DNA from 3 places in the Streptomyces sp. NPDC059875 genome. Region 2 is predicted to be linked to each of the others. Evidence: riboswitches for the same ligand, from Rfam matches in the RefSeq annotation. Region 2 holds a riboswitch; each other region holds the start of a gene.
What was found. Region 2 has a riboswitch for thiamine pyrophosphate ahead of thiC (phosphomethylpyrimidine synthase ThiC). Riboswitches for the same ligand answer to the same signal wherever they lie in the genome.
Positions count from the first base shown of each region.

Region 1: it holds a riboswitch for thiamine pyrophosphate, as region 2 does, so the genes downstream of both, ACFV9D_RS26580 (thiamine ABC transporter substrate binding subunit) here and thiC (phosphomethylpyrimidine synthase ThiC) in region 2, are expected to answer to the same signal.
Region 3: it holds a riboswitch for thiamine pyrophosphate, as region 2 does, so the genes downstream of both, thiO (glycine oxidase ThiO) here and thiC (phosphomethylpyrimidine synthase ThiC) in region 2, are expected to answer to the same signal.

Region 1 covers NZ_JBHWJZ010000024.1:40,578-46,174, reverse strand. Annotated here, with positions in the region: gene rlmN (23S rRNA (adenine(2503)-C(2))-methyltransferase RlmN) at 1-955, shown strand, start outside; TPP riboswitch at 983-1,092, shown strand; gene ACFV9D_RS26580 (thiamine ABC transporter substrate binding subunit) at 1,189-2,274, shown strand; gene ACFV9D_RS26575 (ABC transporter permease) at 2,313-3,926, shown strand; gene ACFV9D_RS26570 (ABC transporter ATP-binding protein) at 3,926-4,954, shown strand; gene ACFV9D_RS26565 (hypothetical protein) at 4,962-5,597, opposite strand, start outside.
Region 2 covers NZ_JBHWJZ010000006.1:105,734-111,330, forward strand. Annotated here, with positions in the region: gene ACFV9D_RS09575 (cupin domain-containing protein) at 1-86, shown strand, start outside; gene ACFV9D_RS09580 (DUF5326 family protein) at 219-437, shown strand; gene ACFV9D_RS09585 (IclR family transcriptional regulator) at 750-1,487, shown strand; gene ACFV9D_RS09590 (SsgA family sporulation/cell division regulator) at 1,626-2,060, shown strand; gene ACFV9D_RS09595 (YibE/F family protein) at 2,103-3,449, opposite strand; TPP riboswitch at 3,521-3,667, shown strand; gene thiC (phosphomethylpyrimidine synthase ThiC) at 3,661-5,433, shown strand; gene ACFV9D_RS09605 (hypothetical protein) at 5,595-5,597, opposite strand, start outside.
Region 3 covers NZ_JBHWJZ010000034.1:54,629-60,225, reverse strand. Annotated here, with positions in the region: gene ACFV9D_RS31725 (hypothetical protein) at 1-280, opposite strand, end outside; gene metF (methylenetetrahydrofolate reductase [NAD(P)H]) at 332-1,249, opposite strand; gene thiE (thiamine phosphate synthase) at 1,363-2,013, opposite strand; gene ACFV9D_RS31710 (Rv2175c family DNA-binding protein) at 2,103-2,468, opposite strand; gene ACFV9D_RS31705 (NAD(P)/FAD-dependent oxidoreductase) at 2,513-3,727, opposite strand; TPP riboswitch at 3,949-4,061, shown strand; gene thiO (glycine oxidase ThiO) at 4,059-5,216, shown strand; gene thiS (sulfur carrier protein ThiS) at 5,213-5,473, shown strand; gene ACFV9D_RS31690 (thiazole synthase) at 5,479-5,597, shown strand, end outside.

The sequences.
Region 1 (5,597 bases), on a different contig from region 2:
CTTCGCGCGGTACGCCCACGACCCCGCCGAGTGGACCGACATCCCCGCCTCCGCGCGCGAGAAGCTGCAGGGGGAGCTGCTGCCCGACCTGATGTCCGTGGTCCGGCACATCTCGTGCGACGACGACACCACCCGTAAGACCCTGTGGAAGCTGCACGACGGCACGCTCGTCGAGTCCGTGCTCATGCGCTACCCGGACCGGGTCACCATGTGCATCTCCTCGCAGGCCGGCTGCGGGATGAACTGCCCGTTCTGCGCCACCGGGCAGGCCGGGCTCGACCGGAACCTGTCGACGGCCGAGATCGTGCACCAGATCGTCGACGGCATGCGCGCCCTGCGCGACGGCGAGGTGCCCGGCGGGCCCGCGCGGCTGTCCAACATCGTCTTCATGGGCATGGGCGAGCCGCTCGCCAACTACAAGCGGGTCGTCGGCGCCATCCGTCGGCTCACCGACCCCGAGCCGGACGGGCTCGGGCTCTCGCAGCGCGGGATCACCGTCTCCACGGTCGGTCTCGTGCCCGCGATGCTGCGCTTCGCCGACGAGGGCTTCAAGTGCCGTCTCGCCGTCTCGCTGCACGCGCCCGACGACGAGCTCCGCGACACCCTCGTGCCCGTCAACACGCGCTGGAAGGTCCGCGAGGTCCTCGACGCCGCCTGGGAGTACGCCGAGAAGTCCGGCCGCCGGATCTCCATCGAGTACGCCCTGATCCGCGACATCAACGACCAGGCCTGGCGTGGTGACCTGCTCGGACGGCTTCTCAAGGGCAAGCGGGTCCATGTGAACCTGATTCCGCTGAACCCGACGCCCGGCTCGAAGTGGACCGCCTCCCGTCCCGAGGACGAGAAGGCCTTCGTCGAGGCCATCGCCGCTCACGGTGTCCCGGTCACCGTCCGTGACACCCGCGGGCAGGAGATCGACGGTGCCTGTGGACAGCTGGCGGCGTCGGAACGCTGACCTTGTAGTCTGAGCTCGAACATATGCATATTCCGACAGGGGAGCGCCACAGCGCTGAGAGTGCGGCACCGTCAGGCCGCAGACCCTCTGAACCTCGCCCAGGTCATTCTGGGTAGGAAGTTCGGTCGTTACTCGAGCTGTAGCGCCCTGCCCGCGGCCATGATCACGGCCGCGGGCAGGGCCGCGTCTCTTCCTGGACATACCCAGGAGGAATTCCAGTGAGCACGAAGAAGATGGGCGCGGTGGCGATCGCCGCCGCCCTGGGGGTCGCCACCCTCGCCGCATGCGGCGGATCCGAGGAGAAGCCGGGCGGGACGGGTACGGGGACGGGCACGGGTTCGAACAAGACCGTCACCCTCGTCAGCCACGACTCCTTCAACGCCTCCAAGGAGGTCCTGGCGGAGTTCAAGAAGCAGACCGGCTACACCGTCAAGGTGCTCAAGAGCGGCGACGCCGGCGTGGCCGTCAACAAGGAGATCCTGACCAAGGGCTCCCCGCAGGGTGACGTCTTCTTCGGCGTCGACAACACCCTGCTCTCCCGCGCCCTCGACAACGGGATCTTCGTCCCGTACGAGGCGAAGGGCCTGGACCAGGTGCCGGCGGCGGTGCAGCTCGACAAGGAGCACCGCGTCACCCCGATCGACACCGGCGACATCTGCGTCAACTACGACAAGAAGTACTTCGCCGACAAGAAGCTCGCGCCTCCGCAGACCTTCGACGACCTGGCCGAGCCGGAGTACAAGAACCTGCTCGTGGTCGAGAACCCCGAGAAGTCCTCCCCGGGCCTCGGCTTCCTCCTCGGGACCGCCGCGCAGTACGGCGACGAGGGCTGGCAGGACTACTGGAAGAAGCTCAAGGCCAACGGCGTGAAGACCGTCGACAGCTGGGAGCTCGCCTACAACCAGGAGTTCTCCGGCTCCGCCGGCGGCAAGCAGGCGAAGGGGGACCGTCCGCTGGTCGTCTCGTACGCCTCCAGCCCGCCGGTCGAGGTCCTCTACTCGGAGCCGCAGCCCAAGGACGCCCCCACCGGGGTCTCCACCGGCACCTGCTTCCGGCAGATCGAGTTCGCCGGTCTGCTGAACGGGGCGAAGAACCCCGAGGGCGGCAAGGCGCTCATCGACTTCCTGATCTCCAAGAAGTTCCAGGAGGACATGCCGCTGCAGATGTTCGTCAACCCGGTGACGAAGGACGCCGCACTGCCCGAGCTCTTCACGAAGCACGGTGTCGTGATCGACAAGCCGCAGACCATGGCGCCCGAGAAGATCGCCGCGAACCGTGACCAGTGGATCCAGCAGTGGTCGTCGCTCGTACTGAAGTAGTTCCCGACCGCCGGGGAAGCGCGGCGCGGCTCGGCCTGATGGTCCTGCCCGTCGCCTTCTTCGCGCTTTTCTTCGCCTGGCCCGTCGCCTCGATCGTCGAGCGCGGGCTGCGGGTCGACGGGACGTGGCAGTTCGGCCGGTTCGGCGAGACGCTGAGCCGGCCGGAGATCCTCGACGTCCTCTGGTTCACGCTCTGGCAGGCCCTCGCCTCCACCGGGCTGACCCTGCTGATCGCGCTGCCCGGCGCGTACGTCTTCGCCCGCTTCGACTTCCGCGGCAAGGGGCTCCTGCGCGCCGTCGTCACCGTGCCCTTCGTGATGCCGACCGTCATGGTCGGTACGGCCTTCCTGGCGCTCGTCGGGCGTGGCGGGCTCCTCGACGACTGGTGGGGTGTCCGTCTGGACACCACCGTCTGGGCGATCCTCCTCGCCCATGTCTTCTTCAACTACGCCGTCGTCGTACGGACCGTCGGCGGCCTGTGGGCGCAGCTCGACCCGCGCCAGGAGGAGGCCGCCCGGGTCCTCGGCGCCTCGCGGTGGACCGCCTGGCGGACCGTGACCCTGCCGGCGCTCGCGCCCTCCGTCGCCGCGGCCGCGCTGATGGTGTTCCTCTTCACCGCGAGCTCCTTCGCCGTCGTCCAGATCCTCGGCGGATCCACGTACTCCACGCTGGAGACGGAGATCTACCGGCAGACGGTCGACCGCTTCGACCTGACGACGGCCGCCGTGCTGACGATGGTGCAGTTCGTCGCCGTGGGCGTGGTCCTCGCCGTGCACGCCCGGACCGTACGTCGGCGGGAGACGGCACTGAAGCTGGTCGCGCCCGAGCAGACCGCCCGTCGGCCCAGTGGGCTCGGCCAGTGGGCACTCTTCGCGGGCGTCCTCGTCTCCGTCGCGCTGCTGCTCGTGCTGCCGCTCGGCGTCCTCGTCGAGCGGTCCTTCGCCACCTCCCACGGATACGGACTCGACTACTACCGGGCCCTGCAGTCCACGGACCCCTCCGGCACCTTCCTCGTGCCCCTGCTGGACACGATCGGGAACTCGCTCCGGTACGCCGTCGTGGCCACCGCCATCGCCCTCGTCATCGGCGGACTCGCGGCCGCGGCCCTCACCCGGCGAGCCGGGCGGCTCGTGCGCGGCTTCGACGCGCTGCTCATGCTGCCGCTCGGGGTGTCGGCGGTGACGGTGGGCTTCGGCTTCCTGATCACCCTGGACGAGCCGCCGTTCGACCTCCGCGCCAGCTGGATCCTCGTGCCGCTCGCGCAGGCGCTGGTCGGTGTGCCCTTCGTCGTCCGGACGATGCTGCCCGTGCTCCGCGCGGTCGACGAACGACTGCGGGAGGCGGCGGCCGTGCTCGGCGCCTCGCCGCTGCGGGCCTGGCGCGAGGTCGATCTGCCGCTGGTGCGCCGGGCGTTGCTCATCGCGGCCGGGTTCGCCTTCGCCGTGTCGCTCGGAGAGTTCGGCGCGACCGTGTTCATCGCCCGGCCCGACAATCCGACGCTGCCGGTCGCCGTCGCCCGGCTGCTCGGCCGGCCGGGAGAGCTCAACTACGGCCAGGCAATGGCCCTTTCGACGATTCTGATGGTGGTCTGCGCGGTGGCGCTGTTGCTGCTCGAACGGCTCCGCACCGACCGCACCTCCGGGGAGTTCTGATGCTGACGCTCGAGGGCGCGACCGTACGGTTCGGAGAGCGGGCCGTGCTCGACTCGGTGGACCTGGCGGTCGCCGAGCACGAGATCGTATGTGTGCTCGGGCCGAGCGGCAGCGGCAAGTCCACGCTGCTGCGGGCCGTCGCCGGACTGCAGAGGCTCGACGGCGGCCGGGTGCTGCTCGGCGGCACGGACCAGACCGGGGTGCCCGCGCACCGGCGCGGGGTCGGGCTGATGTTCCAGGACCATCAGCTCTTCCCGCAGCGGGACGTCGGCGGCAACGTCGCCTTCGGGCTGCGCATGCACGGCGTGGGCAGGGCCGAACGGGACGAGCGGGTGGGGGAGTTGCTGGAGCTCGTCGGGCTGCCGGGCGCCGGACGGCGCGCCGTAGCCTCGCTCTCCGGCGGCGAGCAGCAGCGCGTGGCGCTCGCCCGCGCCCTCGCCCCACGGCCCCGGCTCCTCATGCTGGACGAACCGCTCGGCCAGCTCGACCGTGGCCTCCGGGAACGGCTCGTGGTCGAACTGCGCAGTCTCTTCGGGCGGTTGGGTACGACGGTGCTCGCCGTCACCCATGACCAGGGCGAGGCCTTCGCACTCGCCGACCGGGTCGTGGTCATGCGGGACGGCGGGATCGCCCAGTCCGGAACCCCGCTGGAGGTCTGGCAGCGGCCGGCCTCCGCCTTCGTGGCGCGCTTCCTCGGATTCGACAACGTCGTGCCGGGGACGGTCAGCGGCGCGGCCGCCGACACCGTGTGGGGCAAGATCCCGGTACCGGACGGATCGGCCCAGGGTACGAGGGAGGTCCTCGTACGCCCGGGCGGTGTCCGCATCGTGGCGCCGGCGGACGGTCTGGTCTGCACCGTCGAGGCCCGTACGTTCCGCGGTACGCATGTCGCCGTCCTGCTGCGCCCGGCCGAAGGCCCGCCCCTGGAAGCGGAGTGCGCACTCCGGGGTGCTCCGGAGGAGGGCGCGGAGGTGGGAGTGACCTTCGCCGCCGACGAGGTCGTGGTCCTCGCGGGGGGCGAGAAGTGACATATCGTCAACAGCGGGTACAGGCCCGGCGGGTCGTCCGCTGGTACGAGCGGGTGGCCCGGCCCAGCGCCAGTCCGTAGAGGCAGAAGCCGCCGTACGCGACCACGACCACCCACGGTGCGTGGTCGCTGATGGAGGCATCGATCACGCCCGTCCACGCCAGGGTGCCCATCACCGTCAGGAAGACGCCGAACGGGACGAGCGCCCCCGTGCCCGCCCACCCCAGGGCCAGCAGCGGTACGCGGGGGAGTCGGCGGCCCCAGGGGCGGGTGAGGGCGAGGGCCAGTGCCATGCCGATCAGGGCGAGTACGGCGGTGACGTCGACGCCGTGGTCGTACAGCCAGAGGCCGAGGTCGCTGGTGTACGTGGGGTCGGCGCCCGGCCGCCCCTCGCCGGTGAAGCCGGGCGTCACACCGAGCGCCCAGGCCGTCTTCAGCGTCGCGTACGGGACGAGGGCCGCGACCGCCACGAGACCGGCCCGGGTGTCCGGTGGCAGAGGGGACGGAGTGCCGGAGCGGCCGCCGCAGTGCGGGCAGGTGCCGAGCGTGCGGCGCCGGTACGCGAGCGCCGCGCAGCCCCACAGGACCGCGCCGAGCACCGCCGCACCCTGGTTCGCCCAGGACGCCCAGTCGATCGCCGGCTG
Region 2 (5,597 bases):
ACGTGCCCGCCGGGGTGGCCCACAAGTTCCACCACATCACCGAGGACCTGCGGGTCATGGTGGTCTTCTCCCCGCCGGAGTCCTGACTTCCCCTAGGGGGCGGATCAGGGGAGATCAAGGGCCACGAGGCCCCCGCGAGCCCCGGTACCGCCCCTAGCATCGATGGTGTTCGGCGCAGAGCGCGCGGAACGGACTCTTCGGGAGATGAGGTAAGCGCTATGGCCGTACGAGAGATTCTCGCGGGGATGCCCTGGTGGGTGAAGTGGGTGGCCATACCCGTCATCGCCCTGCTCGTCTTCGGTGGACTGATCACCAGCATCGCGATGTTCGTGATCGGTCTGCTCTTCAAGGTGCTGGTCTTCGTCGCCCTCGTCGGGGGACTGATCTACGTCGTACGGAAGTTCACCTCCGCGTCGGCCTCGCGCGAGGATTGGTAGCACAAGCTACCCGCCGGTATGGACCAGCTGCTCGGTGTTAGCCCGGCCGAGGGACGCGGTGGTTGAAACCGCGTGCATGCCCTGGGCCTGCCATTAGAGTGGCAAATCTCTGCCGCCCCGGGGAAAACCGGCGTAGATCTCCGCGCTGACCAGCGGTTCTTCACCTGTCCCGGGCGGGTCCGCCACCGGACCCCACCGGTTCCCAGGCCGCGGCGGGCGCGCGGGGGCGGCCCCCGCGGGCGGGTGCATGGCACCCGTCGTCACGCCTGGGGGTGACCTTTGGCCACGGCTACGCAGTCCGCCGTTCCTACCTTGATCGGCTCGGTGCAGCGGGCACTGAGACTTCTGGAAGCCGTGGGCTCCCACGAGGACGGAGCCCCCGCCAAACAGCTCGCGCGCGAAGCCGGACTCCCGCTTCCCACCGCGTACCACCTGCTCCGCACCCTGACGCACGAGGGCTATCTGCGCCGCGAGAAGGGTGTGTTCGTGTTCGGCGACGCGGCGGGCCGGTTGGCCGGCGGCGGAGTCGTGCAGAATCGTCGCACCAAGATCGAAGACTCCCTCGCGCACTGGCGCGACGAGATCGGTGTCCCCGTCTACTTCGCGATCTACCGCGAGGGCGAGATCGAGCTCGCCGCCGTCGCCGACACCCCCGCCGCCCCCGCCGTGGACGAGTGGGCCGACTTCCGCGAGACCGGTCACGCCCACGCGATCGGCCAGTGCCTGCTCAGTCAACTCGATCTGAAGAGCCGTCAAGACCACCTCGATCGCCATCCGGTGGAAGCGATCACTCCGTACACGGTGCGTAACCGGCGGGCGCTTTTGGAGCGTTTGGGCGGTATGGGGCGAATGGAGCCTCTGGTGGAGCGCCAGGAATATGCGCTCGGCACAGTTTGCGCCGCCATCCCGATCACCGCCGGGTCCACGGCGGCCGCCATGGCGATTTCCCTCCCCCTTCACCAGGAAGAACGGTTGCTGCCCGCAGTCGATCGGCTACGCAACGAGATCGGAAGGCTCCTCAGCTCCTTTGCGTTCTCTATCAGTATCTGAAAAATCACTCCTTGTGATCTGCTATCGCTTCCAGCACGATTGCGTCAAGAGGGCCATGGGGGATCATTCCTGGCCGTTTTGATCACAGCTTTCAGCAGCCGTGTTTACACAACTGCTTCATCTACTGCGGGGTACATGATGCGAGAGTCGGTTCAGGCCGAGGTCCTGATGAGCTTCCTCGTCTCGGAGGAGCTCTCCTTCAGGATCCCGGTGGAACTCCGGTACGAGACCCGGGATCCCTACGCGGTGCGGATGACCTTCCATCTCCCCGGAGACGCGCCCGTGACCTGGGCGTTCGGACGGGAGCTGCTGCTGGACGGGATCAACCGGCCGAGCGGGGACGGCGATGTGCACATTGCGCCGACCGATCCCGAGGCCCTTTCGGACGTCTCCATCCGACTCCAGGTCGGCAGCGACCGGGCCCTGTTCCGGGCCAGCGCTCCGCCTCTCGTCGCCTTCCTCGACCGTACGGACAAGTTGGTTCCGCTTGGTCAGGAACGGACATTGGGCGACTTCGAGGACAATCTGGAAGCCGCGCTCGGCCGGATTCTGGCAGAGGAGAACGCGGGCTGAGCGCCACCCCCGGCGCCCCGTCGAAGAGGGGCCCGGGGCCGATCACTTCGCCCGGCGACGGCGTCCACCCCTGGATGAACGCTTCTCCGGAGCCAGGTCGCCCGGCCGGTCGGCGGAGACGACAAGGGCGGCCAGCGCCGTGGTGACCGGTACCGCGGCGACCAGCCCGATCGATCCCACGAGCGTCCGGACGATCTCCTCCGCGACCAGCTCGCTGTTGGCCACTGTCCCCACGCTGCTCTGCGCGATGGAGAAGAGCAGCAACAGCGGCAGCGCCGCACCGGCGTAGGCGAGAACCAGCGTGTTCACCACGGACGCGATGTGGTCGCGGCCGATCCGGATCCCGGCCCGGTACAGCGCGCGGGGCCCCATCCGCGGATCGGCCTGGTGCAGCTCCCACACCGACGAGGTCTGGGTCACCGTCACATCGTCGAGGACACCCAGCGAACCGATGACGATGCCCGCGAGCAGCAGACCGGACATGTCGATGTCCGGGTAGAGGCCATGGATCAGACCGGTGTTGTCGTCCGTGTTCCCGCTGAGCGATGCCCAGCCGATGAAGAGCGAGCCGAGCAGCCCGATCAGCAGCAGCGAGATCAGGGTTCCGAGAACCGCGACCGAGGTGCGGGCCGACAGGCCGTGGCACATGTAGAGCGCGATCAGCATGATCGCGCTCGATCCGACCACCGCGACCACCAGCGGATTCGAGCCCTGGAGAATCGCCGGCAGGATGAAGAACGTCAGGATCAGGAAGCTCACCGCGAGCGAGATCAGCGCCATCACCCCGCGCATCCGTCCGATGAGCACGACCACGAGCGCGAAGATCAGGGCGAGGACCGCCAGCGGAACCTTGCGGTTCACATCCGTCACCGAGTACTGCAGATCGCGCGGGGCATCGGGGGCGTAGGCCACCACCACGCCCTGCCCCTGGTCCAGTTGGCGCGGTGCGTCCGGCTGCACGATCTCCGTGAACGTACGGCCCTTGTCGGGTCCGCTGGTGACCTCGATCGTCGCCTTCTCGCACTGCCCCTGCTGGGCGTTGACGGCCTCGCGGCCCTCGGGCGTCGAGGTGTCCCCGGTCGGCGGGACCTGGGCGGCGTTCACGTCCGCGCAGTCGACCTGCTCGACCGAGACGACCTTGCCCTGGTACGTCTGCCGGTCGAAGCCGACACCGGTCCGCTCGTGCTCCGGGGCGCCGCCCGGCCACAGGACGACGAGACCGACCGCCACGGCCGTGGCGAACGGGATCAGGACCGCGGCGATGACCCTGCGCAGATGCCGGGAGACAGGCGCGGCCGGCCCGTGACTGTGGGTGTGGCCGTGCCCGTGGCCCGCGTCGCCATGTCCGTCGTGGCCGTCGGGTTCTGGGGTCTGCTGCGAGGAAGTCACCGACCGATCATCGCAAGAACGGTGGGGGCCCACTGTTCAGCACGGCCGGATTGACGCTAGCGTGGTGGCACCTTTGCACACGCGGGAGCTCGGAGCACCGGGCTGAGAGGGCGCTGATCACCGTACGCGCGTACTGACGTACGTACGGGAGGAGGCTGCGCCGACCGCCGAACCTGTTACCGGGTAATGCCGGCGTAGGGAGATCGGTCTCATGACCATTCAGGATGCACGCACGCCTGCCACCAGCCAGGACGAGCGCAAGCCGGGCTGGCACAAGGGGTACATCGAGGGCTCGCGCCCCGACCTCCGAGTGCCCGTCCGACAGGTGCACCTCACCAACGGCAAGGACGTGACGCTCTACGACACGTCCGGTCCGTACACCGACCCCACCATCGACACCGACGTACGGCGGGGCCTTCCGCCGCTGCGGGAGAACTGGATCATCGGCCGCGGCGACACCGAGGAGTACGCGGGCCGGCCCGTCCGTCCCGAGGACGACGGCATCAAGCACACCTCGCCGCGCGGGGGCCTGAAGAACCTCGACGCCGTCTTCCCCGGCCGGCCGCGCCAGCCCCGCCGGGGCCGCGGCGGCGCGGCCGTGACGCAGCTCGCGTACGCCCGCCGGGGCGAGATCACCCCGGAGATGGAGTACGTCGCGATCCGCGAGAACGTCTCCCCCGAGGTCGTACGGGAGGAGATCGCGGCGGGTCGCGCGGTGCTCCCGGCGAACGTCAACCACCCGGAGATCGAGCCGATGATCATCGGCAAGCGGTTCCTGGTGAAGGTCAACGCCAACATCGGCAACTCCGCCGTCACCTCCTCCATCGAGGAGGAGGTGGAGAAGATGACGTGGGCGACCAAGTGGGGCGCCGACACGGTCATGGACCTGTCCACCGGTCGCAACATCCACACCACCCGCGAGTGGGTGCTGCGCAACTCCCCCGTGCCGATCGGCACCGTGCCGCTGTACCAGGCCCTGGAGAAGGTCGACGGCAAGGCCGAGGAGCTGACCTGGGAGATCTACAAGGACACGGTCATCGAGCAGGCCGAGCAGGGCGTCGACTACATGACGGTGCACGCCGGCGTGCTCCTGCCGTACGTGCCGCTGACCGCCCGCCGCAAGACCGGCATCGTCTCGCGCGGCGGCTCGATCATGGCCGCCTGGTGCCTGGCGCACCACAAGGAGAACTTCCTCTACACGAACTTCGAGGAGCTCTGCGAGATCCTCGCGACGTACGACGTCACGTACTCGCTGGGCGACGGTCTGCGCCCCGGCTCGATCGCGGACGCCAACGACGCGGCGCAGTTCGCGGAGCTGAAGACGCTCGGCGAGCTCAACACGATCGCCAAGCGCCACAACGTGCAGACGATGATCGAGGGCCCGGGCCACGTCCCGATGCACAAGATCAAGGAGAACATCGACCTCCAGCAGGAGATCTGCGAGGAGGCGCCGTTCTACACCCTCGGCCCGCTGACCACGGACGTCGCGCCGGCGTACGACCACATCACCTCGGGCATCGGCGCCGCGATGATCGCCTGGTGGGGCACGGCGATGCTCTGCTACGTCACGCCCAAGGAGCACCTGGGTCTGCCCAACCGCGACGACGTGAAGACCGGTGTCATCACGTACAAGATCGCGGCGCACGCGGCCGACCTGGCCAAGGGGCACCCGGGGGCGCAGGAGTGGGACGACGCGCTGTCGGACGCGCGGTTCGAGTTCCGCTGGGAGGACCAGTTCAACCTGGCCCTCGACCCCGACACCGCCCGTGAGTTCCACGACGAGACGCTGCCGGCGGAGCCCGCGAAGACCGCGCACTTCTGCTCGATGTGCGGTCCGAAGTTCTGCTCGATGAAGATCTCGCAGGACATCCGGCGCGAGCACGGCGGCGACCTGCAGACGGACGAGATCGAGGCCGGGATGGCGGAGAAGTCCAAGGAGTTCGCCGCGGCCGGCAACCGCGTGTACCTCCCGCTGGCGGACTGACCAGCGGGAAAGCGACCGACCGGCGACACTCGGGGGAGTCGCCGGTCGTCCGCGTTCCGGGGCGCTGCGCGTCCCGTATGGCGCTCACCGTGGAAGCCCGTACGCCGGCTCACCGAGGAAGCCCCGCCCGCCGCTCGCCGAGGAAGCCTCGTACAGCCGGCTCA
Region 3 (5,597 bases), on a different contig from region 2:
ACCTACGGCGACGACTCGCGCCCGGGCTGCCGCCGATGGCCCAGCCGGTGGAGAACCCGCGGCGGAAGGACAGGGTCACGTAGGTCTGGCCGACGGCGAAGGCGATCGCCCCCGCGATGATCACCGCGACCGAGGGCATCAGGACACCCAGGACCACGCCGAGGAAGCCGCAGAAGGCGAGCACCCGCCAGCGCAGGCGCGCCTTGTACTGCAGGAGCACCTCACCCAGCAGCCACAACGCGACGACACCGAACGCGATGTAGAGGACCGTCCACCCCATGCCCGCCCCTCTCCTACGGCCACCGCCGCGGGTCTGGGGCGGGTACGCCGGTCACGACTGCACGTGCAGTCCGAGATTCTCGTAGATCTCCAGCGTCGCGGTGGAGTTGTTCAGCGTGATGAAGTGCAGTCCGGGGACACCCTCGGAGAGCAGACGCGCGCAGAACTCCGTCGCGAACTCGATGCCAATGGAGCGTACAGCGGCCGGATCGTCCTTGACGGCGAGGATGCGCTCTTTCACATCCGCCGGGAACAGCGCGTTGCTGAGCTGGGGGAGCCGGTCGAGGGTCTTCACGTTCACAACAGGCATGACTTCGGGGATGATCGGCGTCTCGCAGCCGGCCTTCGTCACGCTGTCGCGCATCCGGAGGTAGTTCTCCGGATCGAAGAACATCTGCGTGATCGCGTAGTCGGCGCCGGCCCGGCACTTGTCCACGAAGTGACGGATGTCCGTGTCCCAGTCACTGGAGCGGGGGTGCATCTCGGGGAAGGCGGCGACGCCCACGCAGAAGTCGCCGGACTCCTTGATCAGCCGGACCAGGTCGGCGGCGTACCGCACTCCCTCGGGGTGCTCGACCCACTCACCCAACGGGTCGCCCGGCGGGTCGCCGCGCAGGGCCAGCATGTTCCGGATGCCGGCGTCCGCGTACTGGCCCAGGACGTTGCGCAGCTCGGCCACGGAGTGGTCGACCGCGGTGAGGTGCGCCACCGGGGTGAGAGTGGTGTCACCGGCGATCTTCTGGGTCGCCTTGACCGTCCCGCCACGGGTCGAGCCGCCGGCGCCGTAGGTCACCGAGACGAAGCTCGGCCCCACCGCCTCCACTCGACGCAGCGCGTTCCACAGGCTCCGCTCGCCCTTCTCGGTCCGGGGCGCGAAGAACTCGAAGGAGTACGAGGGCTTGCCGGCAGCGAGAATCTCGCGGACCGTGCGTGCACGGTCCGAGCGGGTGGAAGCGGTACCAAGGGCCATACCGGCAGGTTAGACGGGGTCATACGGCCCGCGAAGCTCCGTCCGAGGAATGGACATGTTTTTGGACAACGTCCAAGGGGCGGACGCGAGCTTCGGACGTTACGCCGAGAAGGTCATGCCGAGCGCTCGCGGACCCGCTTGGCCAGGCGGGCCGTCGCCGCGGCCGGGTCGTCGGCCTCGGTGATCGCCCGGACGACCACGATCCGGCGCGCCCCCGCGTCCAGCACCTCGTCGAGCGTCGTCTCGTCGATCCCGCCGATGGCGAACCAGGGCCGGTCCTGCTCCAGGGCGGCCGCGTACCGCACGAGGTCGAGGCCGGGGGCGTACCGCCCGGGCTTGGTGGGGGTGGGCCAGCAGGGGCCGGTGCAGAAGTAGTCCACGCCCGGCTCCGCGACGGCCGCGTCCACCTCGGACTCGGCGTGGCAGGAGCGGCCGATCAGCACCTCGTCGCCGAGGATCGCGCGTGCGGCGGGCACGGGCAGGTCGCCCTGGCCCAGGTGCAGCACGTCGGAGCCGATGGCGTGGGCGACGTCGGCCCGGTCGTTCACGGCGAGCAGCTTGCCGTGCCGGCGGCAGGCGTCGGCGAACACGGCGAGGTGCTCCAGCTCCTCGCCGGCCTCCATGCCCTTGTCGCGCAGCTGCACGATGTCCACGCCGGAGGAGAGCACGGCGTCGAGGAAGGCGGACAGGTCTCCCTGGCGCTTGCGGGCGTCCGTGCACAGGTAGAGCCGGGCGTCGGCGAGCTGCTCGCGAGGCGTGGACATGGGTGCTTCCCCCCGTTGGGTCCGGTGGTTCCGTGGGGGCCGGGCGGGACCCGGCCCCACGGAACCACCTGTGTGGTGTCTTCGGTACGTCAGACGGCGAGCGCCTGGGCGCGGCGCTTCACCTCCGTGCCGCGATTCTCGCTGAGGGCCTGCGCGGGCGTGCCCGGCAGGGTCGGGTCGGGAGTGAAAAGCCACTCCAGCATCTCTTCGTCGGTGAAGCCGTCGTCCTTCAGGAGCGTCAGGGTCCCGGAGAGGCCCTTGACCACCTTGTCGCCGTCGATGAAGGCGGCCGGTACCTGAAGCGCCTTGTTCTCACCGCGGCGCACGGCGATGAGCTGGCCCTCCTTGACCAGCTGCCGCACGCGCGTCACCTCGACATCGAGCATTTCCGCGATGTCGGGGAGGTAGAGCCAGGCGGGGACGAGAGCATCGATTCTTGCGTCAATCTCGGTCACGTGGACAAGCCTGCCATCCCGGACTGACAGTCGGTAGTCGAGCCCTACAGGACTGCCGCCTTCAGGGGGACGGAAGGGTCGGCGGCCCGCTCGGGGTCGAGTCGGGCGCCGGACTCGATCAGCTTGCGACCCTGGGCCAGGTCGCGGGGGCGTCCCACGGCGAGCAGGGCGACCAGGGCGCCGTCGCGCAGCCAGAGCGCGGACCAGGAGGGTCCGGCCGGGTCGCCGCGCCGGACGAGCTCCGCGTCGGCCGCGTGGTGTCCGGCGTACTGCACGAAGCGGCCGAACTGCTCGGACCAGAAGTACGGCACCGGGTCGTAGGGCTGCGGGACCTCGCCGATGATGTCGGCCGCGACGGTGCGCGGACCCTGGAGCGCGTTGTCCCAGTGGTGGACCAGGAGCCGGCGGCCGTAGCGGGCGGAGGGGAAGGAGGCGCAGTCGCCGACGGCGTACACGTCGGGCAGGGAGGTGCGCAGCCGGTCATCGGCGGTGACGGAGCCGTCCGCGTCGAGGGCGATGCCGGAGCCGGCGAGCCAGCCGGTGGCGGGCCGGGCGCCGATGCCGACGACGACCGCGTCGGCCGGCAGCTGCCGGCCGTCGGCAAGGACGACCGTGCCGGGTTCGACGCCGGCCACGCGCGCGTGGGTGAGGAGTGCGGCGCCGCTCTCCTCGTACCACTGCGCCATCGGGGCGGTGACCTCGACGGGGAGCGCGCCGGCCAGCGGGCGGTCGGCGGCCTCGACGACGGTGACGGCGCACCCCGCCTCGCGGGCGGCGGTGGCGAACTCGGCGCCGATCCAGCCGGCGCCGACCACCACGATGTCGTGGCGTTGCTCCAGGACGGGCTTGAGGCGGGCGGCGTCGTCGAGGGTGCGCAGCAGATGGACTCCGGGCACGCCCTCGGTGCCGGGCAGGGTGACCGGCTGGGCCCCGGTGGCGACGACCAGGACGTCGTACGGGACGGGTCCGGCCTCGGTGTCGACCTCGTGGTCCTCGGCGCGCAGGCCGGTGACGTCGAGCCCGAGGCGCAGCTCGATGGCGAGGGCCTCGAAGTCGACGTCGAAGGCGGAGTCCTCGGCCTTGCCGAGGAGGACCGCCTTGGAGAGGGGTGGCCGGTCGTAGGGTTGGTGCGGCTCGGCCCCGATGAGGGTGACTTGGCCCGCGTAGCCCTGTTCCCGCAGGGCGACGGCGGTCTGCACCCCCGCCATCCCGGCGCCCACGATCACGACCCGCTGCTGTGCCTGCTTCTGCTCGCTCACCCGATCACCTTACAAATCTGACGCCCTGTCAGGAAGGCAGTTCTTCGACCACGCCGGCGCCGGAGCCCTCCTGGGACTCCCCTGCCCAGGTCTCCTCCAGCCGAACGTGCCCGTCCGCCGCGCGCGTGCCGACGGGATTCCCCCGGACCTTCGAGAGATCGGGCCACTGCGGAGGCTCCCTTACTGGGCGTCGGGGGCGGGGGTTAGTCTGACCGTCAACGTAGAGCACTCGCGGGAGCCCGGACGCACCGGGCTGAGAGGGAGGCTGGCCGGCCTCCGACCGTACGAACCTGATCCGGGTCATGCCGGCGAAGGGAGGGGCTGGACGCCCATGTCGCGTACATCCGACGTCCTCGTCATCGGGGGCGGAATCATCGGTCTGGTCACGGCCTGGCGGGCGGCGCAGCGCGGACTGCGCACCGCGGTCGTGGACCCCGAACCGGGCGGTGGCGCCGCCCGCGTGGCGGCGGGAATGCTGGCCGCCGTCACGGAACTCCACTACGGCGAGGAGACCCTGCTCACCCTCAACCTCGCCTCCGCGCGCCGCTATCCGGGCTTCGTCGCCGAGCTCGAGGACGCCACCGGCCACGACGTGGGCTACCGGGCCTGCGGCACGCTCGCCGTCGCGCTCGACGCCGACGACCGGGCGCACCTGCGCGAACTGCACGCGCTGCAGACCCGCTGCGGTCTGCAGTCGGAGTGGCTCAGCGGGCGCGAGTGCCGCCGTCTGGAGCCGATGCTGGCTCCGGGCGTCCGCGGCGGCCTGCGGGTCGACGGCGACCACCAGGTCGATCCGCGCAGGCTCGCGACCGCGCTGGTCACCGCCTGCGAGCGGGCCGGGGTGGTCTTCCACCGGGCCCTGGCGGAGCGGTTGACGGTGGTACGGGACCGGGCGACCGGCGTACGGCTCGCGGACACCGGTGAGCTGGGCGCGGACCAGGTCGTGCTGGCCGCCGGCAGCCTCAGTGGCCGGCTGGCGGGCGTACCGGACGAGGTGCTGCCTCCCGTACGCCCCGTCAAGGGCCAGGTGCTGCGGCTGACCGTGCCCCGGGCGTACGCGCCGTTCCTGTCCCGGACCGTCCGGGCCGTCGTGCGTGGCAGCCACGTCTATCTGGTGCCGCGCGAGAACGGCGAGCTGGTGGTCGGCGCGACCAGCGAGGAGCTGGGCTGGGACACCACCGTCACGGCGGGCGGGGTCTACGAGCTGCTGCGCGACGCCCACGAGCTCGTGCCGGGCATCACCGAGCTGCCGCTCACCGAGACCCGCGCGGGTCTGCGGCCCGGTTCGCCGGACAACGCCCCGCTGCTCGGCCCGACCGCGCTGCCCGGCCTCCGGCTGGCCACGGGGCACTACCGCAACGGGGTCCTGCTCACCCCTGTCACCGGCGATGTGATGGCCGACCTGCTCACCACCGGCGTGCTTCCGGACGAGGCCCGCCCCTTCACCCCCCGCCGCTTCTCCCCCGTACGTCAGGAGCAGCCCGCATGAACGTGCCGACGAACACCTCCACGAACGTCCCGGCGAATGTCTCGACGGACCTCCCGACGAACGTCTCCGTCAACGGCGAGGCACGCGTCCTCACCGCACCCACGACCCTCGACTCCCTGGTCGCGACGCTGACGGCGGCGCCGTCGGGCGTGGCCGCGGCCGTCAACGAGACGGTCGTGCCGCGCAGCCAGTGGTCCACGACCGTCCTCGGCGAGGGCGACCGGGTCGAGGTCCTCACCGCCGTGCAGGGGGGCTGAGCACGATGTCCGACGACACCTTCCTCCTCGGGGGTACGGAGTTCTCCTCCCGCCTGATCATGGGCACGGGCGGGGCCCCCAGCCTGGACGTCCTCGAACGCTCCCTGGTCGCCAGCGGCACCGA